DNA from 3 places in the Streptomyces sp. NPDC001493 genome. Region 2 is predicted to be linked to each of the others. Evidence: predicted binding sites of a transcription regulator. Region 2 holds the regulator's gene; each other region holds the start of a gene.
The links. Region 2 encodes HrcA, which represses chaperone genes, less so after heat shock. Its sites were predicted from a motif close to TTNGCACTCNGNNNNNCNGAGTGCNAA; they were not measured.
Positions count from the first base shown of each region.

Region 1: groL (chaperonin GroEL) is a predicted target of HrcA. The motif match lies at 7,586-7,612, and genes of this name have one in related genera.
Region 3: groES (co-chaperone GroES) is a predicted target of HrcA. The motif match lies at 2,505-2,531, and genes of this name have one in related genera.

Region 1 is NZ_JBSFHV010000027.1:59,296-69,143, forward strand. It holds gene ACWCWD_RS30390 (ROK family protein) at 1-149, opposite strand, end outside; gene ACWCWD_RS30395 (DUF3263 domain-containing protein) at 417-686, shown strand; gene ACWCWD_RS30400 (MarR family winged helix-turn-helix transcriptional regulator) at 809-1,264, opposite strand; gene otsB (trehalose-phosphatase) at 1,399-2,250, shown strand; gene ACWCWD_RS30410 (alpha,alpha-trehalose-phosphate synthase (UDP-forming)) at 2,273-3,658, opposite strand; gene ACWCWD_RS30415 (glucosyl-3-phosphoglycerate synthase) at 3,859-4,833, opposite strand; SAM riboswitch class I at 4,988-5,115, shown strand; gene thrC (threonine synthase) at 5,134-6,426, shown strand; gene ACWCWD_RS30425 (MoaD/ThiS family protein) at 6,456-6,734, shown strand; gene ACWCWD_RS30430 (cold-shock protein) at 7,192-7,398, shown strand; gene groL (chaperonin GroEL) at 7,776-9,398, shown strand; gene ACWCWD_RS30440 (MerR family transcriptional regulator) at 9,610-9,848, opposite strand, start outside.
Region 2 is NZ_JBSFHV010000004.1:178,753-188,600, forward strand. It holds gene ACWCWD_RS08540 (16S rRNA (uracil(1498)-N(3))-methyltransferase) at 1-264, opposite strand, end outside; gene ACWCWD_RS08545 (nitronate monooxygenase) at 261-1,346, opposite strand; gene dnaJ (molecular chaperone DnaJ) at 1,573-2,709, opposite strand; gene hrcA (heat-inducible transcriptional repressor HrcA) at 2,710-3,726, opposite strand; gene ACWCWD_RS08560 (MBL fold metallo-hydrolase) at 3,892-4,626, shown strand; gene ACWCWD_RS08565 (DUF3097 domain-containing protein) at 4,739-5,557, shown strand; gene hemW (radical SAM family heme chaperone HemW) at 5,784-7,016, opposite strand; gene ACWCWD_RS08575 (TetR/AcrR family transcriptional regulator) at 7,074-7,721, opposite strand; gene ACWCWD_RS08580 (MFS transporter) at 7,898-9,373, shown strand; gene ACWCWD_RS08585 (SpoIIE family protein phosphatase) at 9,448-9,848, opposite strand, start outside.
Region 3 is NZ_JBSFHV010000015.1:12,169-22,016, forward strand. It holds gene ACWCWD_RS21350 (SDR family NAD(P)-dependent oxidoreductase) at 1-197, shown strand, start outside; gene groL (chaperonin GroEL) at 322-1,944, opposite strand; gene groES (co-chaperone GroES) at 2,043-2,351, opposite strand; gene ACWCWD_RS21365 (polysaccharide deacetylase family protein) at 2,706-3,662, opposite strand; gene ACWCWD_RS21370 (THUMP-like domain-containing protein) at 3,907-5,142, shown strand; gene ACWCWD_RS21375 (hypothetical protein) at 5,143-5,793, opposite strand; gene ACWCWD_RS21380 (serine/threonine-protein kinase) at 5,968-7,794, shown strand; gene ACWCWD_RS21385 (VOC family protein) at 7,844-8,308, opposite strand; gene ACWCWD_RS21390 (hypothetical protein) at 8,486-8,755, opposite strand; gene tsaD (tRNA (adenosine(37)-N6)-threonylcarbamoyltransferase complex transferase subunit TsaD) at 8,752-9,848, opposite strand, start outside.

The sequences.
Region 1 (9,848 bases), on a different contig from region 2:
TCCCCGAACTGCTTCTCGCCGTAGGCGCGCAGCTCTGCGGCGAACCCGAGGATGGTCTCGACCACCGCCTCCGGGCCGCGCTCCCGCCCGGTGGCCCGTCGCTCCTCGTGCAGGAGGGTGCCGTCGGCTCCGACCAGCGCGGCCTTCATTCCCGTGCCGCCCACATCGAGGGCGATGACATGTCTCACGGGGGACAGTTTCGCCCTCTGACCTCAAAAGGTCTAGTCCACTATTCCGCTTTGTATCGTGTGCATACAAAAGTCCGCGGGTGGCGGGCCGCCCCGGTGGCACTGTCCGGGGCGCGCGTTAGGTTGGTCGGCATGACCGCCCCCGAGTACGGAAACGGAACCCCCGGCACCCCCGGACCCGACGCGACCGGCGACGACGCGGCCGGCAAGGGCGTGACCGGCAACGACGTGACCGGCGACGGGAGCGCCCCCACCGGAGCGGACGCGAGCGCCGGCGCGCTCACCGACCGCGACCGCGCGCTGCTGGCTCTGGAACGGCGGTCCTGGGCGGGCCCCGGCGCGAAGGAACGCGCCATCCGCGAGGAGCTGGGCCTCTCGCCGGTCCGGTACTACCAGCTGGTGAACGCCCTCATCGAGGACCGTCGGGCCCTGGAGGCGGACCCCGTCACGGTCAACCGCCTGCGCCGCGTACGGGACGCCAAGCGGAACCGGCGCTGAGGACGGGCGCCCGAGCTCCCGGCTCACCCGCACGAGCGACCCGTACAAGAACAGTGCGGGCATCCCCCGCCCCCGCACGCGCCCCCGCGTCCCCGCGCCCGGCCCCCGCACGCGCACACGTCCTACGGACGGGGCCAGGGCCGTCCCGAGAGCCGCTCGATGTCGGTGTTGAACCGCTTGAGGTAGGCGGCGAACCTCTCCACGTCCTCCACGGACCACTTCTCCAGCACGAGCCCGAGGCCGCTCGCGTTCTTGTCGCGCTCCACGTCGAGCCGCTGCGCGCCCTCCGGCGTGATCCGGAACTTGCGGGCCATGCCCCCCGACGGGTCCGGGATGCGCTCCACCAGACCGGCCTGCATCGCGGCGGCGGTCTGCCGGTTGAGGGTGGACGAGTCGAGCCCGAAGGCGTCGCTCAGCTCCTTGATGGACATCGGCCCCTGCACGCGGATGCGGCTGAGCAGGACGTAGGCGCTCCGCTCCAGCACGTCGTCCTTGCGCCGCCCGTTGGCGGTGCGCAGGAAGATGTGGCGGCTGAGCAGCATCTGCTCGTACTCGACCTGCTGGATGGGGTCGTCCATGCTCGTGCTCCTTGCTGCTGTCCCGCGCACCCTCCCTCCGAGCCTACGGGGGCGGGGGCGGGCCCTCGTCCGGGTGTGCGCGGACGCCGGGTGCGGTCTCGGCAGGCCCGCCCGTCCCCCGCTACTGTCGGACCATGGGCAGCCACTTGGACCACGTGCCGACTCCGACCACCGACGCGGGCCGTGAAGGGCTCGCCGCGCTGCTGGCCCGTCCGGGCCGGGCGGTGGTGGCGCTCGACTTCGACGGCACCCTCGCCGACATCGTGCCCGATCCCGAGCAGGCCCGGGCCCACGCCGACGTGCTGCCCGCGCTCGCCGCGCTCGCGCCGAAGATCGCGTCCGTGGTCGTGATCACCGGCCGCCCCGCCGCCGTCGCGGTCGCGCACGGCGGATTCGCGGGGGTCCCCGGCCTGGAGCACCTGGTGGTGCTCGGTCATTACGGCGCCGAGCGCTGGGACGCGGCCTCCGGCGAGGTGGCCGCCCCGCCGCCGCACCCCGGTCTCGCCGCCGTCCGCGCGGAGCTGCCCGCCCTGCTCGACGGGCCCGAGGTGCTGAAGGGTGCCTGGGTGGAGGAGAAGGGGCAGGCCGTCGCCGTCCACACCCGCCGTGCCGCCGACCCGCAGGCCGCCTTCGAGCTGCTGCGCGAGCCCCTCGGCCGGCTCGCCGCGGACCACGGGCTGATCGTCGAGCCGGGCCGACAGGTCCTGGAGCTGCGCCCGCCGGGGGTCGACAAGGGCGTCGCGCTCACCGAGTACGCGGCCGAGGTGGGGGCCGGGTCGCTGCTCTACGCGGGCGACGACCTCGGCGACATCGCGGCCTTCGCGGCCGTGGAGAAACTGCGTTCGGGCGGTCCGGACCGGGTGCCGGGTCTGCTGGTGTGCAGCGGCGGCACCGAGGTGCCCGAGCTGGCCTCCCGCGCCGACCTGATCGTGCCGGGCCCGGCACAGGTCGCTGCGCTGCTGGCGGCCGTGGCCGGAAACATCTGAGCGTCGGGGGGACCGCGGGACCTCACCCCTCCCGCAGTGCCTCCAGCTGCTGGAGGAACCACGCCTGCGGCGGCAGCGCGGTCGCGGCCTCCGCGAGGCGCGCGGACCGCTCGGCGCGCTCGGTCCCGTCCATGGTCAGCGCCTCGTGCAGGGCCTCGGCGGTGGCGCTCACGTCGTACGGGTTCACCACCAGCGCGTCGGCGCCCAGCTCCTCGTATGCCCCGGCCTCGCGGGAGAGCACCAGGGCGACCCCGTGGTCCGAGACGACCGGGACCTCCTTGGCGACCAGGTTCATGCCGTCCCGGATGGGGTTGACCAGCGCCACGTCGGCGAGCCGGTAGGCGGCGAGCGAGCGGGCGAAGTCGTCCTTCACGTGCAGGACGACCGGGGTCCAGGTGTCGGTGCCGTACGACTTGTTGATCTCGTCGGCGAGCTCCTGGACGGCGGACGTGTACTCGCGGTAGACCGCCAGGTCCTGGCGGGAGGGGTAGGCGAAGGCGATGTGCACGACGCGTTCGCGCCACTCGGGGTGGTTGTCGAGGAGGGTGCGGTAGGCGTGCAGCCCGCGCACGATGTTCTTGGACAGCTCGGTCCGGTCGACCCGGACGATCGTCTTCCGGCTGCCGTCGCCGCCGATCTGCTCGCGCAGCGCGGCCATCCGCTCGTCCACGTCCGGCTCGTGCGAGCGGGCGAGCAGGAAGTCGCCGTCCGCGCCGAGGCCGTGCACGCCGATGCGGGTCCCGCTGGTGCCGCCGAGGATCTCGGTGCAGCAGCCGATGAACGCGTCGGCCCAGCGGCGGGTGAGGAAGGCCGCCCGGTCGGCGCCGAGGATGCCGCGCAGCAGCTGTTCGCCGATGTCGTCGGGGAGCAGCCGGAAGTAGTCCACCGGCGCCCACGGGGTGTGCGAGAAGTGGCCGATGCGCAGGTCGGCGCGGAGTTCGCGGAGCATCCCGGGGACCAGCGCGAGGTGGTAGTCCTGCACCAGCACGGCGGCGCCCTCGCCCGCCTCCTCGGCCAGCGCCTCGGCGAAGGCCCGGTTGTACGTCTCGTACGCGGCCCACTGACGCCGGAACTCGTCGTCGAAGACCGGCTCGACGGGGGTCTGGTAGAGCAGGTGGTGGACGAACCAGAGCACGGAGTTGGCGATGCCGTTGTACGCGTCGGCGTGCACGGAGGCGTCGATGTCGAGCATCCGGACGCCCTCTTCGCCGACGCCGCGCCGGACCGCCTCGCGGTCGCCGTCGCCGAGTGCGGCGCAGACCCACACCTTGTCGTCGACGGCGCTCAGCCCGGAGACGAGCCCGCCTCCGCCCCGGCGTGCGTCGAGGGAACCGTCCTCGTTCAGCGTGTACGACACGGGGCCGCGGTTGGACGCGACGAGGACCTGGGCGGCGTGCTCGGAGACCATGTAGCGGAACCTAGCCCGATACGTAACCCCCCAAACGTGTTCGAGGCCGGGGCGGGGTCGGGCGCCGGGGCGTGCCGTGTGCTCGGCGAGGGGGCGGGTCGGGCCGCACGTCTCGCGGTGCACCGGCGCGAGGCCGGGACCGGTCGGGCCGCGTCTCGTGCCGTGTCGGGTCCGTGCACCCGACGCGAGGCCGGCCCCGGTCAGGCGGCGCGTCTCGCGGTGTACTCGGGGATCTCCCGGACCGGCGGCCGTTCCTCGGTGTCCACCGCGTAGGTGCGTGGCCGGAAACCGTCCTCGTCGCGTTCGAACTGGGTGAGCACCGGGCGCACCAGGTGCCCCCGGGAGAGCCGCAGCTGCGCGGTGCGGTAGATCGCGGCGGCCATCCGCCCCAGCGCCTGCCCGTCCTGGTGGCGGTGGCGGCGGACCCCGACGTCCACCTGGGCCAGGGCGTCGAGCCCCACGGTGTGCAGCGCGTCCACCAGGAGCCCCAGTTCCACGCCGTAGCCGACCGGGAACGCGAGCTGTTCCAGGAGCGGGCGCCGGACCGCGTACTCGCCGCCCAGTGGCTGGACGAAGCCGGCCAGTTTCGGCCAGTGCAGATTGAGCAGCGGGCGGGCGACCAGTTCGGTGACGCGGCCGCCCTGCGCGGGGGGACCGGCGGGGGCGTGGCCGTCCGCGGTCTCCAGCGGCCGGTCGTACATCGCCTTGACGAACTGGATGCCCGGGTCGGTGAGCAGCGGGCCGATGATGCCGGAGACGAAGTCGGCGGAGAAGTCCTTGAGGTCGGCGTCGACGAAGCAGACGATGTCGCCGCTGGTCACGAAGAGCGACCGCCAGAGCACCTCGCCCTTGCCGGGGACGGCGGGTATCCGGGGGAGGATGGAGTCCCGGTGCACCACCCGGGCTCCGGCCGCGCGGGCGACGGCGGAGGTGGCGTCGGTGGAGCCGGAGTCGATCACCACGAGTTCATCGATGAGCGGGACCTTCTCCATCAGCTCGCGGCGGATGGTCCGGACGATGTCGCCGACCGTCGCCTCCTCGTTCAGCGCGGGCAGGACGACGCTCACCGAGGAGCCCCGCGGGCTCCGGTCCCTGGCGGCCAGGAGACGGTCCAGCGGGCGGTCGGAGGCTGCCCAGGAACGGCGGTTCAGCCAGCTGTCGACCTCTTCCAGCACGGGCGATACTCCCTGTATGTGATCCATCTCGCGGTTCGGACTACTACCTCAACCGTCGGGTGCTTCAGTTACAGTCTTGAACAACGCTCACTGCCTTCGCATGTCGGGGTCGGAGGGCGGACAAACGCCTGGATCGCACGATCCAGTGCCATAGCGCTCATCCAGAGGGACTGAGGGAACGGCCCGTTGAAGTCCCGGCAACCCTCCCGCCGGCCGCGAGGCCACGGTGGGGAAGGTGCCAATTCCGTCTTGCGGCGAAATGCGTCGCAAGGAAGATGAGGAGAAAGGGCCTCCGCCATCATGGCTGTTCAGACCGTTGCAGCGAGTTCCGGCACGTCCGTGGACCTCGGTCCCGCCAGTGCGCTTTCCTGCCGCGAGTGCGGCGAACGCTTCGAACTCGGTCCCATTTTCGCCTGCGCGTCCTGTTTCGGGCCGCTCGAAGTGGCGTACGACCTGCCGAGCGGCTCCCCCGAAGAGCTGAAGAAGCGCATCGAAGCCGGCCCGAACAACATCTGGCGCTACGCGCCGCTGCTGCCGGTGCCCGCCGATGTCGCCGACAAGCCCAACATGAACCCCGGCTTCACCAAGCTGGTCAAGGCCGACAACCTCGCCCGTGAGCTGGGCATCACCGGCGGCCTGTACGTCAAGGACGACTCCGGCAACCCGACGCACTCCTTCAAGGACCGCGTCGTCGCGATCGCCGTCGAGGCAGCCCGCGCCTTCGGTTTCACCACCCTTTCCTGCTCCTCCACCGGCAACCTCGCCGGCGCGGTCGGTGCCGCCGCCGCGCGGGCCGGCTTCCGCTCCTGCGTGTTCATCCCGCACGACCTGGAAGAGGGCAAGGTCGTCATGGCCGCGGTGTACGGCGGCGAACTCGTCGGCATCGAGGGCAACTACGACGACGTGAACCGGTTCTGCTCCGAGCTCATCGGCGACCCGCTGGGCGAGGGCTGGGGCTTCGTCAACGTCAACCTCCGCCCGTACTACGGCGAGGGCTCGAAGACCCTCGCGTACGAGATCTGCGAGCAGCTCGGCTGGCAGCTCCCGGACCAGCTGGTCATCCCGATCGCGTCCGGCTCCCAGCTCACCAAGATCGACAAGGGACTTCAGGAGCTGATCAAGCTCGGTCTCGTCGAGGACAAGCCGTACAAGATCTTCGGTGCCCAGGCCGAGGGCTGCTCCCCGGTCTCCACCGCCTTCAAGGCCGGCCACGACGTGGTCCGCCCGCAGAAGCCGAACACGATCGCCAAGTCGCTCGCGATCGGCAACCCGGCCGACGGCCCGTACGTCCTGGACATCGCCCGCCGCACCGGCGGCGCGGTGGAGGACGTCGACGACGAGCAGGTCGTCGACGCGATCAAGCTGCTCGCCCGCACCGAGGGCATCTTCGCGGAGACCGCGGGCGGCGTGACCGTCGGCGTGACGCAGAAGCTGATCGAGGCCGGCCTGCTCGACCCGACCCTGACCACCGTCGTCCTGAACACCGGTGACGGCCTGAAGACCCTGGACGCCGTCTCCCCGACGACCGGCCTGTCGGCGACCATCCGCCCGAGCCTGGACGCGTTCCGCGACGCGGGCCTCGCGGCCCACTGACCACCCGAGAACCGAGGAAGGCAATCCCCATGAGCGTCAAGGTCCGCATCCCCACCATCCTGCGCACGTACACCGGCGGCCAGGCCGAGGTCTCGGCCGAGGGCACCGTCCTCTCCGAGGTCATCGAGTCCCTGGAGAAGGACCACCCGGGCATCGCCGCGCGCGTCCTGGACGACCAGGGCAAGCTGCGCCGCTTCGTCAACGTGTACGTCAACGACGACGACGTCCGCTTCGAGGGCGGCCTCCAGGCGGCCACGCCGGACGGCGCCGGCGTCTCGATCATCCCCGCCGTCGCCGGCGGCTGCTGACCCCGACGGCCGGTCCGGGACCCCGTCGTCCGGCGGGGTCCCCGACCGCCGTTCCGCAGCGCACCGTTGCCCCCTTCGCGTACGACGCGGAGGGGGCAATTCCGTAGGGTTGAGCGCGGTACAGTTGGGGAAGCCCCCTCCGCCGCCCGTGTCGGGCGGGTGTGAGATCGCGCCGACGCGCGACAAGATGTAGCCAAAGTCCGGAAGCCCTCTGTGCCTTAAGTGGCCTTTGTCTGGCCCGACTTGCCCAAAATTCTCAACAAATCCTCATGTTCGGGCGTTCCGCCGCGACCAGAATTCTCGTCCGATTGACCTGTTGCAGAGGGCAGTTGGGCAGATACATTCGGCCGCGGTCGACGCGTTCCGGCGCACGCACCCTCTCCTGTCGGAGGGTGAGTTCTGACCCGGGTCCGCGAAGTGCGGTCCTGTGCAGGGGCCAGAAATAGGGGAGTTAGGCATGGCTCAGGGCACCGTCAAGTGGTTCAACGCGGAGAAGGGGTACGGCTTCATCGCGGTCGACGGTGGTGCGGATGTTTTCGTCCACTACAGCGCGATCCAGATGGACGGATACCGCACCCTCGAAGAGGGTCAGCGAGTTGAATTCGAGATCTCGCAGGGCCAGAAGGGGCCGCAGGCGGACATGGTCAAGCTCGCCGTGGGCTGAGATCGGACGCGGTCGGCAACGACACTTCTCACGCACGCAGGGCCCGTCCCCGTCAGGGGTACGGGCCCTGCGCGCGTTCGCGTTCCGCGGGGCCCGGAAGGGCCCGTGGGGGCCCGGAGGTTGCCCGCGGAGCGCCTGCGACTCGCCTGCGGGGCGGCCCGGGCTTGTCCCCAGGACGAGGAGGACGCTTGCACTCGCAGGGGTCGAGTGCTAATCATTGGCGTTAGCACTCTCCAGGTGAGAGTGACAGAAACTTGGACCGGGCCGGTGAGGCCCGCAGGCGCGGCGGGGCAAGGAACCGCCGGGCACGCAGGCCGTCCGTCGCGGGCGCCTCTCGGTCCGGAGCAATCCACCCCTGTCCGGGAGGACCACTTCACATGGCCAAGATCATCGCGTTCGACGAGGAGGCACGGCGCGGTCTCGAGCGCGGGATGAACCAGCTCGCCGACGCCGTCAAGGTCACCCTCGGCCCCAAGGGCCGTAACGTCGTCCTCGAGAAGAAGTGGGGCGCGCCCACGATCACCAACGATGGTGTTTCCATCGCCAAGGAGATCGAGCTCGAGGACCCGTACGAGAAGATCGGTGCGGAGCTGGTCAAGGAGGTCGCCAAGAAGACGGACGACGTCGCCGGCGACGGTACGACCACCGCCACCGTTCTCGCCCAGGCGCTCGTCCGCGAGGGTCTGCGCAACGTCGCCGCCGGTGCCAACCCGATGGCCCTCAAGCGGGGCATCGAGAAGGCCGTCGAGGCCGTCTCCGCCGCTCTGCTGGAGCAGGCCAAGGACGTGGAGACCAAGGAGCAGATCGCTTCGACCGCCTCCATCTCCGCCGCCGACACCGAGATCGGCGCCAAGATCGCCGAGGCGATGGACAAGGTCGGCAAGGAAGGCGTCATCACCGTCGAGGAGTCCCAGACCTTCGGTCTGGAGCTGGAACTCACCGAGGGTATGCGCTTCGACAAGGGCTACATCTCGGCGTACTTCGCGACCGACATGGAGCGTATGGAGACGTCCTTCGACGACCCGTACATCCTCATCGTCAACTCGAAGATCTCCAACGTGAAGGACCTCCTTCCGCTGCTGGAGAAGGTCATGCAGTCGGGCAAGCCGCTGCTGATCATCGCCGAGGACGTCGAGGGCGAGGCCCTGTCGACCCTGGTCGTCAACAAGATCCGTGGCACCTTCAAGTCCGTCGCCGTCAAGGCCCCGGGCTTCGGTGACCGCCGCAAGGCCATGCTCGGCGACATCGCCATCCTCACCGGTGGCACCGTCATCTCCGAGGAGGTCGGCCTCAAGCTGGAGAACGCGGGTCTCGACCTGCTGGGCTCCGCGCGCAAGGTCGTCATCACCAAGGACGAGACGACGATCGTCGACGGCGCCGGTGAGAGCGACCAGGTCCAGGGTCGCGTCAACCAGATCCGTGCCGAGATCGAGAACTCCGACTCGGACTACGACCGCGAGAAGCTCCAGGAGCGTCTGGCGAAGCTGGCCGGCGGCGTGGCCGTCATCAAGGCCGGTGCCGCCACCGAGGTCGAGCTCAAGGAGCGCAAGCACCGCATCGAGGACGCGGTGCGCAACGCCAAGGCCGCCGTCGAGGAGGGCATCGTCGCCGGTGGTGGCGTGGCTCTGCTCCAGGCGTCCGCCGTCTTCGACAAGCTCGACCTGACGGGCGACGAGGCCACCGGCGCCAACGCCGTCAAGCTCGCGCTGGAGGCCCCGCTCAAGCAGATCGCCGTCAACGGTGGTCTCGAGGGTGGCGTCGTCGTGGAGAAGGTCCGCAACCTGCCGATCGGTCACGGCCTCAACGCCGCGACCGGCGAGTACGTCGACATGATCGCCGAGGGCATTCTCGACCCGGCGAAGGTCACGCGCTCCGCTCTGCAGAACGCCGCCTCCATCGCCGCGCTCTTCCTCACCACCGAGGCCGTCATCGCCGACAAGCCCGAGAAGGCCGGCGCGGCCGCCCCGGGTGGCATGCCGGGCGGTGACATGGACTTCTGATCCCCTTCAGGGATCGGTGGTTCCACCCCCGCAGCGTCCAGCTGTAGCTTCGGCCCCCAGGATTCGTCCTGGGGGCCGAAGTGTTTCCGCGGGCGCCCCGGAGGCCGGGCCGGGGGTGCAGGGCGGTCCGGGCGTACAGGGCTGTCCGGTCGGGCCGGGCGTTCAGGGCTGTCCGGTCGGGCCGGGTGCCCCGGAGGCCGGTCCGGTCCGGTCAGGCCGGGCGGACCGAGTGGTACGCCTCGATGGCGTCCCGCTGGTACGCGGCGAGGCCCGGCGCGATGGCCTCGTACGCCGCGCGCCACTGCGGGTTCTCCACGCAGGAGCGCCCGATGGCGAGGTGCTCGTCGGCGGTGACGGGGCGCAGCTCGGTCAGCGCCCGGTACCGCGCGTCCACGTGCTCCCGCACGGGCGCCGAGTCGGCGGGCAGGCCCGCGGCCAGGAACTCGGCGA
Region 2 (9,848 bases):
GCCCTTGGGCAGGGCCTGGACGACCGTGATCCGGGGCGCGGGGAGCTCCTCCTCCTGGACCGGCCGCACGGCGACGACCAGCCGGTCCTTGCCCTCGGCCGCGCGTACGACGCCTTCGGCCCAGCGGCCGAGCCCGTCGGTCAGCACGACCTCCTCGCCGGGCTGGAGGCGTTTCACGGAGACGGCGTGCCGTCCCTCGGGGCCCTCCAGCACGAACTCGGGCCCGCTGGGCAGCTTCTCGACGACGAAGACCGGTGCGGTCACTGTTCACTCCTCATGCCGACGGCGCGCTGGGCCGTCTCCGACATTTCCGCCGCGAGCAGTTCGACGAGTTCCCCGGCGGGCAGCTCGCGTGCCATCCGGTGGCCCTGCCCCGCCCAGAGCGCCATGGACTGGGCGTCCCCGGCCCGGGCCGCCGCCTTGCGCAGCCCGGCGGTGACGCGGTGCACCTGGGGGTAGGCGGCGGGGGCGTACGGGTCGTGTTCGCGGACGAAACGGTTTACCAGGCCCCGGGCGGGCCGTCCGGAGAAGGCGCGGGTGAGCGCGGTACGGACGAACATCGGGCTGGTCAGGGCCTGCTTGTGCAGCGGGTGCGCGCCGGACTCCGGGCAGGCGAGGAAGGCGGTGCCCAGCTGGGCGGCGTCGGCACCGGCCGCGAGGACGGCGGCGATCTGCGCGCCGCGCATCAGCCCGCCCGCCGCGACGACCGGCAGCTGGACGGTCTCGCGGACCTGGGTGACGAGGGTGAGCAGCCCGATGCCGGTGTGGTCGGCCCGCGGGTCGTCGTGGTGGGTGGACTGGTGGCCGCCCGCCTCGACACCCTGGGCGCAGACGGCGTCGGCCCCGGCCCACTGGGCGTCGCGCGCCTCCTCGGCGGTGGTGACCGTGACGATCGTGTACGTACCGGCGCGGGCGAAGGCGTCCAGGGTGTCGCGGCTGGGGCAGCCGAAGGTGAAGGAGACCACCGGGACCGGCTCGGCCAGCAGGGCCGCCACCTTGGCGTCGTAACCGTCGGAGCCGTCGTAACCGTCACCGCCGTCGGGGTCGCCGAGCGGGGTGTCGTACGTGATGGCCTCGGCCGCGAGGCGGTCGCGGTACGCCGCGGCGGCGCCGGGGTCGGCGGGCGGGGGCTGCGGCATGAAGAGGTTCACGCCGAAGGGGCCGCCGGTCGCCGCGCGGACCTGGTCGATCTCCTGGCGCATCTCCTCGGCCGACTTGTACCCGGCGGCGAGGAAGCCGAGCCCGCCCGCGTCGGCGACGGCGGCGACGAGCCGGGGGGAGGAGGTCCCGCCCGCCATCGGTGCCTGCACGATCGGATATCGGCAGAGATCGGTCAGGGAGGACATCCCCGCATCGTGCCATGTCCGGTCCACCGTGCCGAATCCGTACGACGTGCCACGTCCGGTCCGCCGTGCCGCATCCGTACGACGTGCCAGATCCGGTCCGCCGTGCCGCAGCCGTACGCGGTCGTCCGGTCCGGCGCCCTGCGTGGTGGCCGGACACACGCGCACCGCCCGCCGGGACGGATCCCGGCGGGCGGTGCGGATGTGTACGTACGGAGCCGTACGGGCCTCAGCGGCCGTTGAAGGCGTCCTTCAGACGGGAGAAGAGACCCTGCTGTCCGGGCTGGAACTGCCCGGTGGGCCGCTCCTCGCCGCGCAGCTTGGCCAGCTCGCGCAGCAGGCGTTCCTGCTCCGCGTCGAGCTTGCTGGGGGTCAGCACCTCGACGTGCACGATCAGGTCGCCCCGGCCGCCGCCGCGCAGATGCGTGATGCCGCGTCCGTGCAGCGGGACCGACTGGCCGGACTGGGTGCCGGGCCTGATGTCGATCTCCTCCACGCCGTCGAGCGTCTCCAGCGGCACCTTGGTGCCGAGCGCGCCCGCCGTCATGGGGATGGTGACCGTGCAGTGCAGGTCGTCGCCGCGCCGCTGGAACGTCGGGTGCGAGACCTCGTGGATCTCGACGTAGAGGTCACCGGCGGGACCGCCGCCGGGGCCGACCTCGCCCTCGCCGGCCAGCTGGATGCGGGTCCCGTTGTCGACACCCGCGGGGATCTTGACCGTGAGGGTGCGCCGCGAGCGGACGCGGCCGTCGCCGGCGCACTCCGGGCAGGGGGTCGGCACGACGGTGCCGAAGCCCTGGCACTGCGGGCAGGGCCGCGAGGTCATGACCTGGCCGAGGAAGGACCGGGTGACCTGGGACACCTCACCGCGGCCGCGGCACATGTCGCAGGTCTGGGCCGAGGTGCCGGGGGCCGCGCCCTCGCCGCTGCACGTGGTGCAGACGACGGCGGTGTCGACCTGGATGTCCTTGGTGGTTCCGAAGGCCGCCTCGGCGAGGTCGATCTCCAGCCGGATCATGGCGTCCTGGCCGCGCCGCGTGCGCGAACGGGGTCCGCGCTGCGACGCCGTGCCGAAGAAGGCGTCCATGATGTCGGAGAAGTTGCCGAAGCCGCCGGCGCCGAAGCCGCCCGCGCCGCCGCCGCCCGAGGCCGACAGCGGGTCCCCGCCCAGGTCGTAGACCTGCTTCTTCTGGGCGTCGGAGAGCACCTCGTAAGCGGCGTTGATCTCCTTGAACCGCTCCTGGGTCTTCGGGTCGGGGTTGACATCCGGGTGCAGCTCGCGGGCGAGCCGACGGAATGCCTTCTTGATCTCGTCCTGCGACGCGTCGCGCCGTACGCCGAGCACGGCGTAGTAATCGGTGGCCACTTACGACTCCGCCAGGATCTGTCCGACGTAACGTGCCACTGCGCGTACCGCTCCCATCGTTCCGGGGTAGTCCATGCGGGTCGGTCCGACCACGCCGAGTTTGGCGACTGCCTCGTCGCCCGAACCGTAGCCGACCGTGACGACGGACGTGGAGGTGAGGCCCTCGTGGGCGTTCTCGTGCCCGATCCGTACGGTCATGCCCGAGTCCGTGGCCTCACCGAGCAGCTTCAGCAGGACGACCTGCTCCTCCAGCGCTTCCAGCACGGGCCGGATCACCAGGGGGAAGTCGTGCCCGAAGCGGGTGAGGTTGGAGGTGCCGCCGATCATCAGCCGCTCCTCCGTCTCCTCGACCAACGTTTCGAGGAGAGTGGAAAGGACCGTGGAAACCGTCCCGCGGTCCTCGTTCTCGAAGGATTCCGGCAGGTCCTGCACGAGCTGGGGGACGTCGCTGAAGCGGCGTCCCACGACCCTGCTGTTGAGCCGGGCCCGCAGATCGGCGAGAGGGGTCTCGCCGAACGGCGCGGGGCAGTCGATCATACGCTGTTCGACCCGGCCCGTGTCGGTGATCAGGACCAGCATCAGCCGGGCCGGCGACAGGGCCAGCAGCTCCACGTGACGCACCGTGGAGCGGGTCAGCGAGGGGTACTGGACGATGGCGACCTGCCGGGTCAGCTGCGCGAGCAGCCGTACCGTGCGGGCCACGACGTCGTCGAGGTCGACCGCGCAGTCCAGGAAGTTGTGGATCGCCCGGCGCTCCGGCGACGACAGGGGCTTGACGCCCGCGAGCCGGTCGACGAAGAGGCGGTATCCCTTGTCCGTGGGGATGCGCCCGGCGCTGGTGTGGGGCTGGGCGATGAAGCCCTCGTCCTCCAGCACCGCCATGTCGTTGCGGACGGTGGCCGGGGAGACCCCGAGCCGGTGCCGCTCCGTGAGCGCCTTGGAGCCGACCGGCTCCTCGGTGCCGACGTAGTCCTGGACGATGGCGCGCAGCACTTCAAGTCTGCGTTCGCTGAGCATCGCGCACACCTCCAGCTGTCGGTCGTGGTGGCTTCTGCCTGGCACTCTGTGCGTCTGAGTGCCAGCTTTCCCCCGGCCAGTGTACGGGGGTGGGGAGGGCACCGGGCAAGGGCGACCGGCCGCGGTCCGCGAGACCGCGCAGGTCGATGCGGATAGCGTCTCCTCATGGACCTCTCTTGGGAAGAGCTGGGCTGGGAGCGGTTGGGCCACGGGGTGGGCCGCCGACGGCTTCCCGGCTGGGACGCGACCGCCGCCCTGGTCGCCGGTACGGACCGGGCGCTGGTGGTGGACACCGGGGCGAGCCTGCGCGAGGGCGTCGGGCTGCGGACCGAGGCGCAGCGGCTGCTGGGCCGCAGAGTGACCCATGTCGCACTGAGCCATCCCCACTTCGACCATGTCTTCGGCACCGCGGCCTTCGCGGGCACGGAGGTGTTCGGGGCGTACGGGGCGGCGGCGCGGATGCGGCGGTCGGTGGACGAGATGCACGCCGACGCGGTGCGCAACGGTCTGCCCGAGCACGACGCGGCGGAGGCGGTGGACGCGCTGGTGTTCCCCGGCCGTGAGGTGTGCCACCGCTGGACGCTCGACCTGGGCGGCGGGCGCGAGGTGGTGCTCGCCAATGTGGGGCCGGGCCATACGGGGCACGATCTGGCGGTCCTGGTGCCCGGGGCCGGTTCCTCGGGGGCGCCCGCGGTGGTGCTCTGCGGGGACCTGATCGAGGAGTCCGGTGAGCCGCAGACGGGCCCGGACTCGGTGCCCGCCCGCTGGCCCGCCGCCCTGGACCGGCTCCTGGCGCTGGGCGGCGAGGACGCGGTGTACGTACCGGGGCACGGGGCGGCGGTGGACGCGGCGTTCGTGCGGGCGCAGCGGGAGCTGCTGGCGGGGCGCTTCGGCGTGTGAAGCGCGTGAAGGCGTAAAGGCGTGAAGCACATGAAGCTCATGAAGGCGTGAAGGCCGTCCGCCGGGGCGGGCGGTCCCCCGCGCGGGACGGCGGCCGAATTATCGTCGTGCCATGCGCAGTTACCAGCCGGACCTGACCCCGCCGTGGAAGAGGTCCGCCCCCGTGCCCGAGGTGCCCGCCGATCCGGATCTGGTCGTGGAGGAGGTGTCCACCGGCTTCTGCGGTGCGGTGATCCGCTGCGAGAAGTCCGCCCAGGGGCCGGTGGTGACGCTGGAGGACCGGTTCGGCAAGCACCGGGTGTTCCCGATGGAGCCGCGCGGCTTCCTGCTGGAGGGGCGGGTGGTGACGCTGGTGCGCCCGTCGTCCGGCGGTCCGGTGGTTCCGGCGCGTACGGCCTCCGGGTCGGTGGCGGTGCCGGGTGCGCGGGCGCGGGTGGCGCGGGCCGGGCGGATCTACGTGGAGGGCCGGCACGACGCGGAGCTGATCGAGCGGGTGTGGGGCGACGACCTGCGGATCGAGGGGGTGGTCGTGGAGTACCTGGAGGGCATCGACGACCTCCCGGCGATCGTGCGGGAGTTCGGTCCTGGGCCGGACGCGCGGCTCGGGGTGCTGGTGGACCATCTCGTACCGGGTTCCAAGGAGTCCCGGATCGCGGCCGAGGTGTCCGATCCGCACCTGCTGGTGGTGGGGCACCCCTTCATCGACGTCTGGGAGGCCGTGAAGCCCGCCTCGGTGGGGATCGCCGGATGGCCGTCCGTACCGCGCGGGCAGGACTGGAAGACCGGGGTGTGCCGGGCGCTGGGGTGGCCGGAGAACACCGGTGCGGCCTGGCAGCACATTCTGTCGGGGGTCCGCTCGTACAAGGATCTTGAGCCGCAACTCCTGGGCCGGGTCGAGGAACTGATCGACTTCGTCACGCTTCCGGGGTGACACCCGGATCCCCTCGCGGCGCCGCCGGGACGCGTCGTGTGCGGCAAGCCCGCGGGCCCGGCGCCGAAACTGGCCCCCGGGGCTCCGCACGCCGTGACCCCGCGTCCCGGCCCTGGCCCTGCTCGTGCCCTCGGCCCTGCTCGTCGCCTCGGCCCTGCTCGTGCCCTCGGCCCTGCTCGTGCCCTCGGCCCTGCTCGTGCCCTCGGCCCGGCTCGTGGCCTCGGCCTCAGTCGACCAGGTCGCGGACGACCGCGTCGGCGAGCAGGCGCCCGCGCAGGGTGAGGACCGCGCGGCCCTCCTCGTACGGTCCCGGCTCCAGCAGGCCCTCGCCGAGGACCCGGCGGGAGGCGGCGAGGCCGTCCGGCTTGAGGAGGGAGAGCGGGCAGCCCTCGCGCAGCCGGAGCTCCAGCAGGACGCGCTCGACGCGGCGGTCCTCGGCGGAGAGGATCTCCCGGCCCGCGCCGGGCGAGCGGCCCTCGGAGAGCGCCTGGGCGTACGCCCCCGGGTGCTTCACGTTCCACCAGCGCACCCCGCCGACGTGGCTGTGCGCGCCGGGTCCGGCACCCCACCAGTCGGCGCCGCGCCAGTACAGCTCGTTGTGCAGGCAGCGTCCCTCGGGGGTCCGGGCCCAGTTCGACACCTCGTACCAGGAGAACCCGGCGGCGGCCATCGCCTCGTCGGCGATGAGGTAACGGTCGGCGTGCACGTCGTCGTCGGTCATCGGGACCTCGCCGCGCCGGATGCGGCGGGCCAGCTGGGTGCCCTCCTCCACGATCAGCGCGTACGCCGAGACGTGGTCGGGTCCGGCGCCGATCGCCGCGTCCAGGGAGGCCCGCCAGTCGTCGTCGGACTCGCCGGGGGTGCCGTAGATCAGGTCCAGGTTGACGTGGTCGAACCCGGCTTCCCTCGCCTCGGCCACACAGGCCTCGGGGCGGCCCGGGGTGTGGGTGCGGTCCAGGATCTTCAGCACGTGCTGCCTGGCGCTCTGCATGCCGAAGGAGATCCGGTTGAAGCCGCCCGCGCGCAGCTCCGCCAGATAGGCCGGGTTCACCGACTCCGGGTTGGCCTCGGTGGTGATCTCCGCGTCCGGGGCGAGCCCGAACTCGTCGCGGATCGCCGCGAGCATCCGGACCAGGTCGGCGGCGGCCAGCAGGGTGGGCGTGCCGCCGCCGACGAAGACCGTGCGCACCGGGCGCGGGTCGTCGCCGAGGACCTTGCGGGCCTGGCGGACCTCCTCGACGAGGTGGGCGGCGTAGTTGTCGCGGGAGGCCAGGGCGCCGCCGGAACCGCGCAGCTCGGTGGCGGTGTAGGTGTTGAAGTCGCAGTAGCCGCAGCGGGTCGCGCAGTACGGGACGTGCAGGTAGAAGCCGAGGGGGCGGTCGGCGGCGCCTTCCAGGGCGTGGCGGGGCAGCGCCCCGTCGTCGGGCACGGGCTCACCATCGGGCAGTACGGAAGGCATACCGTCCATTGTCGCTCGCCGCCGGAGTGGCCCCGGCCACACGCGTCCCGCCCGGTGTCAGGCTCCCGCCTGGAGGCGGAGGCCGGCGAGCGTCAGCTCCAGCCCGGCGAGGAACTGCTCCTTGTCGTCGTGCCCGTCGAACTCGTCGACGATGTCGTGCACGAAGGGGAACTGCTCGGGGTCGAGGCCGCGCCACATGCTGGCGTAGCGGCCGAGGAACTCGTCGCGGCCCACGGATCCGTCGACCACCTCGCGGGGCGGTTCCTGCCCCATGTCGGCGGCGCTGCCGACGACGACGCCCACGACCGCCGAGACGGCGTGGAACCGCTGCTTCGGCGTGAGGTCGAGCCGGAGGGTGCGCTGCCCGAGCTCCTCGTAGAGCCGCAGCGAGTTGCCCCGGGAGCTGAGGTTCTGCATGAAGTGCCCGCCCAGCCAGGGCCGGTCGACGATCGCGTCGAAGAGCGTGACGGCCATCACGCGCAGGTCGTCGATGGGGTCGCCGCTGCTCGCCTGTCCCTCGACCGCGGTCAGCACCCCGCCGAGCACGTGGTCGATGGCCCGGTCGAGCAGCTCGTCCTTGCCGGAGACGTACCAGTAGATGCTGCCGACGCCGGTGCCGAGCCTGGCGGCGAGGGCGCGGAGGGTGAGCGCCGGCTCGCCCGCCTCGTCGAGCAGGTCCACGGCCGCCGTGAGCACGGCCTCGATGGAGTGCGAGGCACGTTGCCGTCCTCGGGAAGGGCGGTCGGCGGGTCGTGGTCGCGGGCCTGTCATGTACCCCATCCAATCACAGCTTGCATCATCATCGAACGTCGTTCTATCTTGGAACAACGTTCTATAGAACGTCGTTCGACAGTCGGCGGCGTTCCGCGAGGAGGCCCGCCATGACCACGACCGCCACCACCGACGCGCCGCCCGGCGCGTCGCGCACCTACCCGTCCCTGCGAGCGGCCTGGATACCCCTGGCCGCGCTCTGCCTGGCCTTCTTCGTCGAGATGGTCGACAACACGCTGCTGTCGATCGCGCTGCCCACGATCGGCCGGGACCTCGGCAGCGGTACGACCGCGCTCCAGTGGGTCACCGGCGCGTACTCCCTGACCTTCGGCGGTCTGCTGCTCACGGCGGGATCGATGGCCGACCGGCTCGGACGCCGGCGGGTGCTGCTGGTGGGCCTGGCGGTGTTCGGCCTGCTGAGTCTGGGCGTCGCCGCGGTCAGCACCTCGGGCCAGCTCATCGCCCTGCGGGCCGGTCTCGGCATCGCCGCGGCGGCGATGGCCCCCATCACCAACTCGCTGGTCTTCCGGCTCTTCGACGACAAGGCGCTGCGGATGCGCGCGATGACGTTGATGATCACCGTCGGTCTCTCCGGATTCATCCTCGGTCCCCTGCTGGGCGGCACCGCCCTGGCCCACGCGCGGTGGCAGTGGCTCCTGCTCGTCAACGCCCCGATCGCGCTGATCGCGGCCGTCGGCGTCCGCCTCGGCGTCCCGGCCGACCGTCCCGAGGACCTGACCCGCGACCGGCTCGACCTGCCGGGCGCCGCGCTGAGCGTCGCCACCATCGGCCTCGCCTGCTACGCGCTGACCAGCGGCGTCGAGCACGGCTGGCTCTCCGCGGCCACCCTCGCCTCGCTCCTCGGCGCCCTCGCCGCGGGCCTCGCCTTCGTGGCGCACGAGCGCCGCAGCACCTCCCCCATGCTGGACCTCCGCCTCTTCTCCAATGGCACGGTCCGGGGCGCGGCAATCGCGCAGATCGGCACGGCCATCGCGATGGCCGCCGTGATGTTCGGGCTGATCCTGCACTTCCAGTACGCCTACGGGTGGAGCCCCGTCCGGGCCGGCCTGGCCAACCTGCCGCTCATCGTGACCATGATCGCCGCGACCCCGCTCTCCGAATGGCTCGCGGGACGGTTCGGCCACCGCGTCGCCTGCCTCGTCGGCGCGGCCTGCCTGGCCGGCTCACTGGCCGGCCTGTCCTGGGGCGTCAGCCACGGGTACCTCGCCATCGCGGTCTGCATGGTCGTGATGACCATCGGCCTGCGCACCGTCATGACCATCTGCGCCATCGCGCTCGTCGACGCGATGCCCGGCAACCGCACGTCGATCGGTACGGCGCTCAACGACACCGCCCAGGAGGTCGGCAGCAGCATCGGCACCGCCGTGGTCGGCACCCTGATCGCCGCCCTGGTCACCACGCAGCTGCCCGCGGGCACCTGGAGCGGCGCCCTGGTGGCCTCGTTCTTCCACGGCGAGCGGATCACCTACGCCGTGCTGGCGGTCGTCGTCGGCCTGATCGCCGCGGTCGGCGCCCTCACCCTCACCGACTCCCGCACCACCGAGGAGCACGCCGGCCAGGAGTGAGCCGACGGGCCCGGCGGCACGGCCCGGGCCCCACCGAGCGGCCGGGCCCGGCAGCGCGGACCGGGCCCGGCCGCTCAGTCGGCGCGCAGCACCAGCAGGGCCACGTCGTCGTCCGGCGGCAGCTCGGAGAAGCCGTGCACGGCCCGGCGGATCTCCTCCGCGACCTGCGACGCGCTCTGCCCGGCGCAGGTCGCGAGGGCCCGGGAGAGGCCGTCGCCGTCGTCGAAGAGCGCGGAGCCGGAGCGCCGCTCGGTGACCCCGTCGGTGACGCAGAGCAGGCTGTCGCCCGGCTCCAGGACGAAGCTCTGGCTCTCGTACGCCACGTCCTCCACCACCCCGAGCAGCACCTGCGGCTCGGCGACCGGGCGCACCGTGCCGTCCGGGCGGAGCAGCAGGGGCAGCGGGTGGCCCGCGCTGGCCACCGTGCAGCGGGCGCCGCCGCCGGGGAGCGGGACGACCTCGCCGTAGAGCAGCG
Region 3 (9,848 bases), on a different contig from region 2:
CCGGGAACATCCCCGGCTGGATGTGGCTGGACGTCGACAGACTGGTGACCGCCGCCCTGGCCGACCTGGCGCGCGGCCGGACGGTGTCGGTGCCGGACGCCCGGTACAAGGCGCTGATGGGGCTGGTGAAGGTGACCCCGCGCAGTCTGCTGGGCGAGATGACCTCGCGGACGGGACGCAAGTACGGCCCGAAGTGAGGATCCGGACCCGGGCGGGACGCCGGCCCCGGTCGGGCCGGGACGCGGCGAAGCCGGTGCCCCCGCGACGGGGGCACCGGCTTCGTGCCGCTCACCGGCCCGGGGGCCGGTGAGCGGGGCGGTACTAGTGGGAGTGACCGTGGCCGTGACCGGCCTCGGCCTCTTCCTCGGCCGGCTTCTCGACGACCAGGGTCTCGGTCGTGAGCAGCAGCGACGCGATGGACGCGGCGTTCTCCAGGGCGGAGCGGGTGACCTTGACCGGGTCGATGACGCCGGCCTTGATCAGGTCGCCGTACTCGCCGGTGGCGGCGTTGAAGCCCTGGCCCTTGTCGAGGTCCGAGACCTTCGAGGTGATGACGTAACCCTCGAGGCCGGCGTTCTCGGCGATCCAGCGCAGCGGCTCGACGGCGGCGCGGCGCACGACCGCGACACCGGTGGCCTCGTCGCCGGTCTTGCCGAGGTTGCCCTCCAGGACCTTGACGGCGTGGACGAGGGAAGAGCCACCACCGGAGACGATGCCCTCCTCGACCGCGGCGCGGGTCGCGGAGATGGCGTCCTCCAGACGGTGCTTCTTCTCCTTGAGCTCGACCTCGGTGGCGGCACCGACGCGGATCACGCACACGCCGCCGGCTAGCTTCGCGAGGCGCTCCTGGAGCTTCTCGCGGTCCCAGTCGGAGTCCGTGTTCTCGATCTCGGCCTTGATCTGGTTGACGCGGCCCTTGACGTCACCGGCGTCGCCGCCGCCGTCGACGATGGTCGTGTCGTCCTTGGAGACGGTCACGCGGCGGGCGGTGCCCAGCACGTCCAGACCGGCCTGGTCGAGCTTGAGGCCGACCTCCTCGGCGATGACGGTCGCACCCGTGAGGGTGGCGATGTCGCCGAGCATGGCCTTGCGGCGGTCACCGAAGCCCGGGGCCTTCACCGCGACGGCGTTGAAGGTGCCACGGATCTTGTTGACGACGAGGGTGGAGAGCGCCTCGCCCTCGACGTCCTCGGCGATGATCAGCAGGGGCTTCGAGCCGCCGGCCTGGATGACCTTCTCCAGCAGCGGGAGCAGCTCCTGGATCGAGCCGATCTTGCCCTGGTGGATCAGGATGTACGGGTCGTCGAGGACGGCCTCCATACGCTCCTGGTCGGTCACCATGTACGGGGACAGGTAGCCCTTGTCGAAGGCCATGCCCTCGGTGAACTCGAGGTCCAGACCGAAGGTGTTGGACTCCTCGACGGTGATGACACCGTCCTTGCCGACCTTGTCCATCGCGTCCGCGATGAGCTCGCCGACCTGCGGGTCCTGCGCGGAGAGCGCGGCCACGGCGGCGATGTCGGACTTGTCCTCGATCGGACGGGCGGTCGCGAGGAGCTCCTCGGACACGGCCTTGACCGCGGCGTCGATGCCCTTCTTCAGGGCGGCCGGGGAGGCACCCGCGGCGACGTTGCGCAGACCCTCGCGGACGAGCGCCTGGGCGAGGACGGTGGCGGTGGTGGTGCCGTCACCGGCGACGTCGTTGGTCTTGGTGGCGACCTCCTTCACCAGCTGGGCACCGAGGTTCTCGAACGGGTCGTCGAGCTCGACCTCGCGCGCGATGGTGACACCGTCGTTGGTGATGGTGGGCGCGCCGAACTTCTTGTCGATGACGACGTTGCGGCCCTTGGGGCCGATCGTCACCTTGACCGTGTCGGCAAGCTTGTTGACGCCGCGCTCAAGGGCGCGACGGGCGTCCTCGTCGAACTTCAGAATCTTCGCCATGGGCTGTTTTCCCTCTCGAACGAACTGCGCCCCTCGCCACCCGGCTTGTTATTTCGCAGGGGGCCAGGGGCGCAGAACACACAGCAAATGTGGGTGAATTACTTCTCGATGATCGCGAGGACGTCGCGGGCCGAGAGGACGAGGTACTCCTCGCCGTTGTACTTCACCTCGGTGCCGCCGTACTTGCTGTACAGGACGACATCGCCGGTCTTGACGTCGAGCGGAAGGCGCTCGCCGTTCTCGAAGCGGCCCGGGCCCACGGCCAGGACGACGCCCTCCTGGGGCTTCTCCTTGGCGGTGTCCGGAATGACCAGGCCGGAAGCCGTGGTCTGCTCGGCGTCGAGCGGCTGGACCACAATGCGGTCCTCGAGCGGCTTGATCGCAACCTTGGAGCTGGTGGTCGACACGATCCGGTCTCCCCCTTCGGAGATCTCACGGGGTTTAACAGTCTTGGGTCGCGCCGGGCCGGATCCGTCGTCGCGGGTGCCGGACCTGCCCTGTCGCGCGGTACTGCTGGCACTCTCCAGGGGGGAGTGCCAGCACCGAGACTATGACCGCGATTAGCACTCGGTCAAGCGGAGTGCCAATTCAGTACCCGTGCGTGGCGCCGCCCGCCCGCCGGGGCGGGCCGTCCGGGCGGCGGCGCGGCCGGGGACGCGCCCCCGACGCCGCGCCGGCCGGTCCCCCCGGGAGTCCGCGGGGACAACGCCGGGGCGGTACGCGGCGTTCCGGGCCGTGGCCTGCCGGACACCGCCCGGGGGTCAGACGTAGTCGTCCAGCCGGGCGACCGCGTACCCCTTCTCCGTGATGACCTTCATGACGTTGCGGACCATGTCGGCCATGGTCCCCTTCCACTGCGCGGGGCCCTGGAAGTGGGTGAGGACGATGTCGCCGGGGTGCAGGTCCCGGTCCCACTCCCGCCAGTCCATGTGGTCGGGGAACGCCTCTTCCGCCCACAGCGGCACGGCCTTGATCCCGCAGGACTTGGCGACGACGAGGGTGTCGCGGTTGTAGTTGCCGTACGGCGGGCGGAAGAGCACCGGCCGCTTGCCGAAGTGCTTCTCGATCCGGTCCTGCTGGTCGCAGATCTCCTTCTTCTGCTCGGCGTAGGAGAGCCCGGGCAGGTAGGGGTGGGTGAGGGTGTGGTTGTTGAGGGCGACGCCCTTCTTCTGCATCCCGGCGAAGTAGCCGTAGTCCTCGCTCGCGAGGTAGTCGCTGAGGAAGGCGGTGTACGGGATCTTCAGCTCGTCCATCATCCGGATGAACTCGGGATCCTTCTCGGCACCGTCGTCGATGGTGAGGAAGACGATCCGCTGGTCGGTGGGGACGGTCGTGAAGACCTGCGGCAGGTCCTCGCCGTCGTCGACCTCGAACCCCTCGCGGCTGGTGATCTCCGGCTTCTCGGCGGGCGGCGCCGGGGCGAGCAGCGGGACCTCGGCCAGCCCCCACTTCTTCGCGACGGCGACCCGCTGCGCCTGGCGCCGCTTCAGCTGTTCGGCGTACGAGACGAGGGCGCTGACCGGGCCGGCCTGCGGGGCGGCTCCGGCCGCCGGGCGGCCGCCCGCGCCCGCCGCGCCCTGGTGGGTCTGCTGGTCGGTCCCGGAGGGGCTCCGGCCGCATCCGGCGGCGAGGGCGGCGCCCAGCAGGGCCGTCAGGACGACCGTGCCGGATCTGCGCCACTTCACTGTGTTTTTTTCCTTTTGTCGTACTAGTTGCATGGCGCCGCATCCTGCCAGCCCGTCCCCCGGCCCCCCGGCCCGACACCGCCGCCCGTCCGGCCGCGTCCCCCGCCTGGCGCACAGCCCCGGCGGGACCGGAACCCGGGGACGCCGGGGGACGCCGCGGGACGCCGGGGGACGCCGCGGGACGCCGGGGGCACGGCCCGGGGCGGCCGGCGCCGCCCGCCCGACGGGAACGGCCGGACACGGCCTGGCCCACAAGCCGGACACGGCCTGGCCCACAATGGGACGGGTGAACGCACCTCTCCCCGCCGGTGACGGCCCCGCCGACCCGCTCGCCTCCTTCGCCGCCCTGCGTACGCCCGAGGGCGCCGCCCTCCTGGACGAGCTGCGGGACCACGACCCGGCGCGCGAACTGGCCACCGCCACCCGGCTGCGCCGCGACCACGCCCCGGACCTGGTCTCGGCCGCGCTGGGGCAGGCCAGGCTCCGGCAGCGGGCGGTGGCGAAGTTCGGCGCCGAGGACGCGTACCGGATGTTCTTCACGCCCGACGGCGTCGAGCAGGCGACCCGTACCTCCGTCGCCACGTACCGCGCCGGACGGTTCGCGGCGCTGGGCGGGGTGCGGCGGGTGGCGGACCTGTGCTGCGGCATCGGCGGCGACGCGATCGCGCTGGCGCGGGCGGGCATCGAGGTGCTGGCCGTCGACCGCGACCCGCTCACCGCCGAGGTGGCCCGCGCCAACGCCGAGGCGCTCGGCCTCGGCGGGCTGATCGAGGTCCGGTGCGCCGACGTGACCGGCATCGACACCGCCGGGTACGACGCCGTCTTCGTCGACCCGGCCCGGCGCGGCGGGCGCGGCCGGATCTTCGACCCGGAGGCGTACTCGCCGCCGCTCTCCTGGGCCACCGCCGCCGCGCTGAAGGCCCCGCGCGCGGCCCTGAAGATCGCGCCGGGCATCCCGCACGAGGCGATCGGCCCGGAGGCCGAGGCCGAGTGGATCTCGGACGGCGGGGACGTGAAGGAGGCGGTGCTCTGGTACGGCGAGGGCTTCGAGGCCGGTTCCTACCGGGCGACCCTGCTGCCGTCCGGCGCCACCCTCGCCACCCGCTCCCCGCTGCCGGCCCCGCCGGTGGGCCCGGTCGGCCGCTATCTGTACGAGCCGGACGGCGCGGTGATCCGCGCCAGCCTGGTCGCCGACATCGTGGCCCGGTGCGGCGGGCGGCTGATCGACGAGACGATCGCCTACGTCACCAGCGACGAGCCGTACTCCTCCCCGTACACCTCCGCGTACGAGATCACCGACCGGCTGCCGTTCAACATGAAGCGGCTGAAGGCGCTGCTGCGGGAGCGGGAGGTCGGGGTGCTGACGGTGAAGAAGCGCGGTTCGGCGGTGGAGCCGGAGGAGGTACGCCGCCGGATGAAGCTCGCGGGGCCGAACTCCGCGACGGTCCTGCTGACCCGGGTCGCCGGCGCCCCGACCATGCTGGTCGGCCGGCCCTTCCGCCCGGCCGGCTGATCAGCCCGCCGCCGGGGCGGTCCGGCGGGACCCGCCGTGCCCGAGCACCCGCACCACCCAGCGGCGGTGCGAGACCGCGGTGACCGCGCCGGTCAGCCCGGTGATCCACGCGCAGAGGCCGACCCCCATGCCGAGGACCACCAGGCCGTACGGGTCCTCGCCCGGCGTGGCCGCCGCCGGGACGGCGAAGCAGGCGAAGAGGCCCACGGCACCCAGGGCGTACGACACCAGCAGCCAGGCGAGTCCGAGGCCGGGCATCCGCAGCGGCGGGTCCCGGTCGGGGTCGTGGTCGAGCGCGCCCCAGCCGGCCAGCAGCGCGCGGACCTTGCGGGCCCGCGCGATGTCGAGGCCGAGGAAGACGGCCGCCGGTACGAGCACGGCGATGCCGACGAAGAGGACGACGACCGCGATCAGGTCGGAGATCGGGTCGAGGGACTCCTCGAAGAAGACCATCGCCGTACCGACGAGCGCCCAGCCGAGGGCGGCGAGTCCGCCCCAGGTCAGCAGCAGGGCGAGCCGTCCGCCGCCGACGTGCAGCCGCACCAGCCCGCCGAGGACCTGGGCCCGGTCGGCGCGCAGGGAGGCACGGTCCGGCCAGGACCGGATCTCCACGGGCGGCGGGGGCGGGGGCAGCGGGGCTCGGGAAGGCATGGCCTCGACCCTACCGACCGTGCGGGCTCCCCCGCCGGAGGACTCCCGCCGCCGGAGGTATCCCGCCGCACCACCCACGTCCGGCGTCGCGCACGCTGCGGGCGCGGCCAACCCCTGCCGGATAAAGTGCCGTTCGTTCGTCTCAGGCACGCTCGACCGGGGGGTTCCACAGCCATGGGCCAGCAACAGCAGGACGGCACAGGGGTGTTCCGCCCCCTGGAGGAGAACGACCCGCGCACGGTGGCCGGTTACCGGCTGACCGCGCGGCTGGGTTCCGGCGGCATGGGCAAGGTCTACCTCTCGTACACACCGGGTGGCCGGCCGGTGGCCGTCAAGGTGATCCGGCCGGACTTCGCCGAGGACCCCGAGTTCCGGCGGCGCTTCCAGCAGGAGGTGGCGGCGGCCCAGCGGGTGCAGGGGCTCTACACCGCGCCGGTCATCGACAGCGACACGGACGGCCGCCACCCGTGGCTGGCGACCGCCTACGTGCCGGGTCCCTCGCTCGCCCAGGCGGTCACCGAGCACGGTCCGCTGCCGGTCCCGACGGTGCTGCTGACCGTCGCGGGCATGGCGGAGGCGCTGCAGGTCATCCACGGGGCGGGCATCGTCCACCGCGACCTCAAGCCGTCCAACGTGCTGCTCGCGGCGGACGGGCCGCGGGTCATCGACTTCGGCATCGCCCGCGCCGCCGACGCGACCTCGCTCACCGGCAGCGGGGTCGCCGTCGGCACCCCGTCCTTCATGGCCCCGGAGCAGGCGGCCGGGCGGCCGGTCACCCCGGCGACCGACATCTTCGCGCTCGGCCAGGTCGCGGTGTTCGCGTCGACCGGGGTGCCCGCGTTCGGCGAGGGCACCTCGCACGGGGTGCTGTACCGGATCGTGCACGAGGAGCCCGTACTGGACGGCGTGCCCGACCGGCTGCGGGAGCTGGTCACCCGCTGCCTGGCGAAGGACCCGGCGGACCGGCCGTCGGTCGCCGAGGTCGTCGCGCTCTGCCGGAGCGCGAGCGGCGAGACCCAGCTGCGCCGGCCGGAGGAGTGGCTGCCGGTCGCGGTGGCCGCCGACATCACGGGCCGTACGGCGGCCCCGGCCCCGGACCGTACGCCCCCGCCGCCGGCCGCCCCGCCGGCCGTGCCCGCCGCGCACCCCGCCCACGCCCCGACCGCCCCGGCGCACGCCCCGGCCGCCGCCGCCCCGCCGGGTGTGCCCGGCGTGTTCGGTGCTCCGGTGGCTCCGGTGCCCGGCTCGTACGGTCCGGTGCCGCCCGGCTCGTACGGCCGTCCGCCGCAGGGTGGCCCGTACCCGGCACCCGCAGCCCAGGGGACGGCCGCCCCGGCGCCCGCTTCCCCGGGGCCCGGGAAGCGGGGCGGCCGGACGGTCGCGCTGGCGGTGGCCGCCGCGCTGGTCGTCGGGCTCGGCGGCGGGGCTGCCGCGTACCGGTTCCTGGACGGCGGGAGCGGCTCCACCGGTGCGAGCGGCTCCCGCCAGGGGCAGGACCGGGCGACCGGGAGCCCGCAGGCCGCCCAGGATGCCGCTCCGACGGCGGACCCGGCCTCCGGCCACGGGACACCGTCCGGCCCGGCGTCACCGGGTGCGGGCGGGGCGGCGGCGCACGATCCGGAGCCGGTCTCCTACCAGGGGATCGACCTCACCGGCGGGTACCACCTGTCGCTGGCGGACGGCACCGACAGCCCGGTGAACGGGTCGAGCGGCGATTTCGCCTACAGCTACGTCAGCGACGCGATACGGACCACGGGGTCGATGGTGCTGCTCGACCCGGGCCAGCAGGGGAGCCTCGACGTCTGCCGGTCCGAGACGCGCTTCACCGACCGGATCGACCTCGCCCGGCTGGTGAAGGGGACGCAGATCTGCGTCCGCACCGAGGCCGGGCATCTGGGGCTGATCGTGGTGCGGGCGCTGCCCTCGGAGACCGCCGCCGCCCACTACATGACGGTGGACGCGACGGTCTGGCGCAACGCCATCGAGGTCGACGACGAGTAACGGGGCCCGTCCTCAGGCGTCTGGGCGGCGTCTCCGCCTCTCCCCGTCCTCAGGCGTTGAGCAGCGCCTCCACGTCGAGCTTGCCCATGCCCATCATCGCCTTCATGGCGCGGTCGGCGCGGTCGCGGTCGGGGCCGCCGAGGATGTCGGGGAGGGCGCGCGGCACGATCTGCCAGGACAGTCCGAACTTGTCCTTGAGCCAGCCGCACTGGCTCTCCTCGCCGCCCTCGGTGAGCGCCGCCCACAGCCGGTCCACCTCGGCCTGGTCCGCGCAGTCCACGGAGAGGGAGACGGCCTCGGTGAAGCGGAAGGCGGGTCCGCCGTTGAGGCCGATGTACTCCTGGTCCGCGAGCTGGAAGCGGACGGTCATCACGGCGCCGGCCTCGCCCGGGGAGCCCTCCGGGTAGTGGCTGGTCTCCAGGACGCGCGAGTCGCCGCCGAAGGCGGAGACGTAGAAGTCGGCGGCCTCGGCGGCTTGGCCGTCGAACCAGAGACAGGGGGTGATCTTCTGCATGGCCTTCTCCTCCAGGGGTCCCGCCGGGCACCACCTGAGCGTGGGCCCGGTCACCGGTCCGGGGCGCTGGAAGGCGGACCCGTCCGGGGCTCTGGAAGGTAGACGCGGCGGGCGCCCGGAACTCATCGGACACGCGGGGCCGCCGCCCGTACGGCGGCGCCCCGCCCCCGGGGGATGTCAGGAGTCGACCGGCCCCAGCGACTCGAAGCGCCAGCGGTGCACCGCGCGGGTGATCAGCCGTTCGTCGGGCTCGGGGAGTTCCGGCAGCTGGTCGCCGTACTCCCCCGGCCACCAGGTGATCACCAGCACCCGGTCCTTCGGGGCGCGCAGCAGCTCGGTGCGGAGCGGGGTGCGGGCGAGTTCACCGGCCCGGGCGCGGGCCCACTCCAGCAGTTCCGTACCCCGCCCGTCGGCGGCGCGGGCCTCCCACATCAGTGCGACGGTCATGAGTACAGGTTGTCCTTGCTGATCTCGTGCACGTGGTCGTGATCGTGGGTGTGACCGTGCTGGGCGCCCGGTACGTGCGGGTCGGTCACCGGCAGCGAGGAGTCGGCGGAGAGCTCCCAGTCGGAGGCGGGCCGGTTGCGGGCGACCATCTCGGCGCCGAGGGCGGCGACCATCGCGCCGTTGTCGGTGCAGAGTCCGGGGCGGGGCACCCGGAGCCGGATTCCGGCGCGCTCGCAGCGCTCCTGGGCCAGTGCGCGGAGCCGGGAGTTGGCGGCGACGCCGCCGCCGATCATCAGGTGGTCGACGCCCTCGTCCTTGCAGGCGCGGACGGCCTTGCGGGTGAGCACGTCGACCACGGCCTCCTGGAAGGACGCCGCCACGTCGCGTACCGGCACCTCCTCGCCGGCCGCGCGCTTCGCCTCGATCCAGCGGGCGACGGAGGTCTTGAGCCCGGAGAAGGAGAAGTCGTACGCGGGGTCGCGGGAGCCGCTTAGGCCGCGCGGGAACGCGATCGCCTTCGGGTCGCCCTCCTTGGCCAGCCGGTCGATGACCGGGCCGCCGGGGAAGCCGAGGTCCAGCACGCGGGCGATCTTGTCGAAGGCCTCGCCCGCCGCGTCGTCGATGGTGGCGCCCAGCGGCCGTACGTCGCTGGTGATGTCGGGGGCGAGCAGCAGCGAGGAGTGGCCGCCGCTGACCAGCAGGGCCATGGTCGGCTCGGGCAGCGGGCCGTGCTCCAGCTGGTCGACGCAGATGTGCGAGGCCAGGTGGTTGACGCCGTAGAGCGGCTTGTTCAGCGCGTACGCGTACGCCTTGGCGGCCGAGACGCCGACGAGGAGCGCTCCGGCGAGGCCCGGACCCGCGGTGACGGCGATGCCGTCGAGGTCGCGGGCGCTGACCCCGGCCGTCTTCAGGGCGCGCTCGATGGTGGGGACCATCGCCTCCAGGTGGGCGCGGGAGGCGATCTCCGGGACGACTCCGCCGAAGCGTGCGTGGGTGTCCACGCTGGACGCGACGGCGTCGGCGAGGAGGGTGGTGCCGCGCACGATGCCGACGCCGGTCTCGTCGCAGGAGGTCTCGATGCCGAGAACGAGCG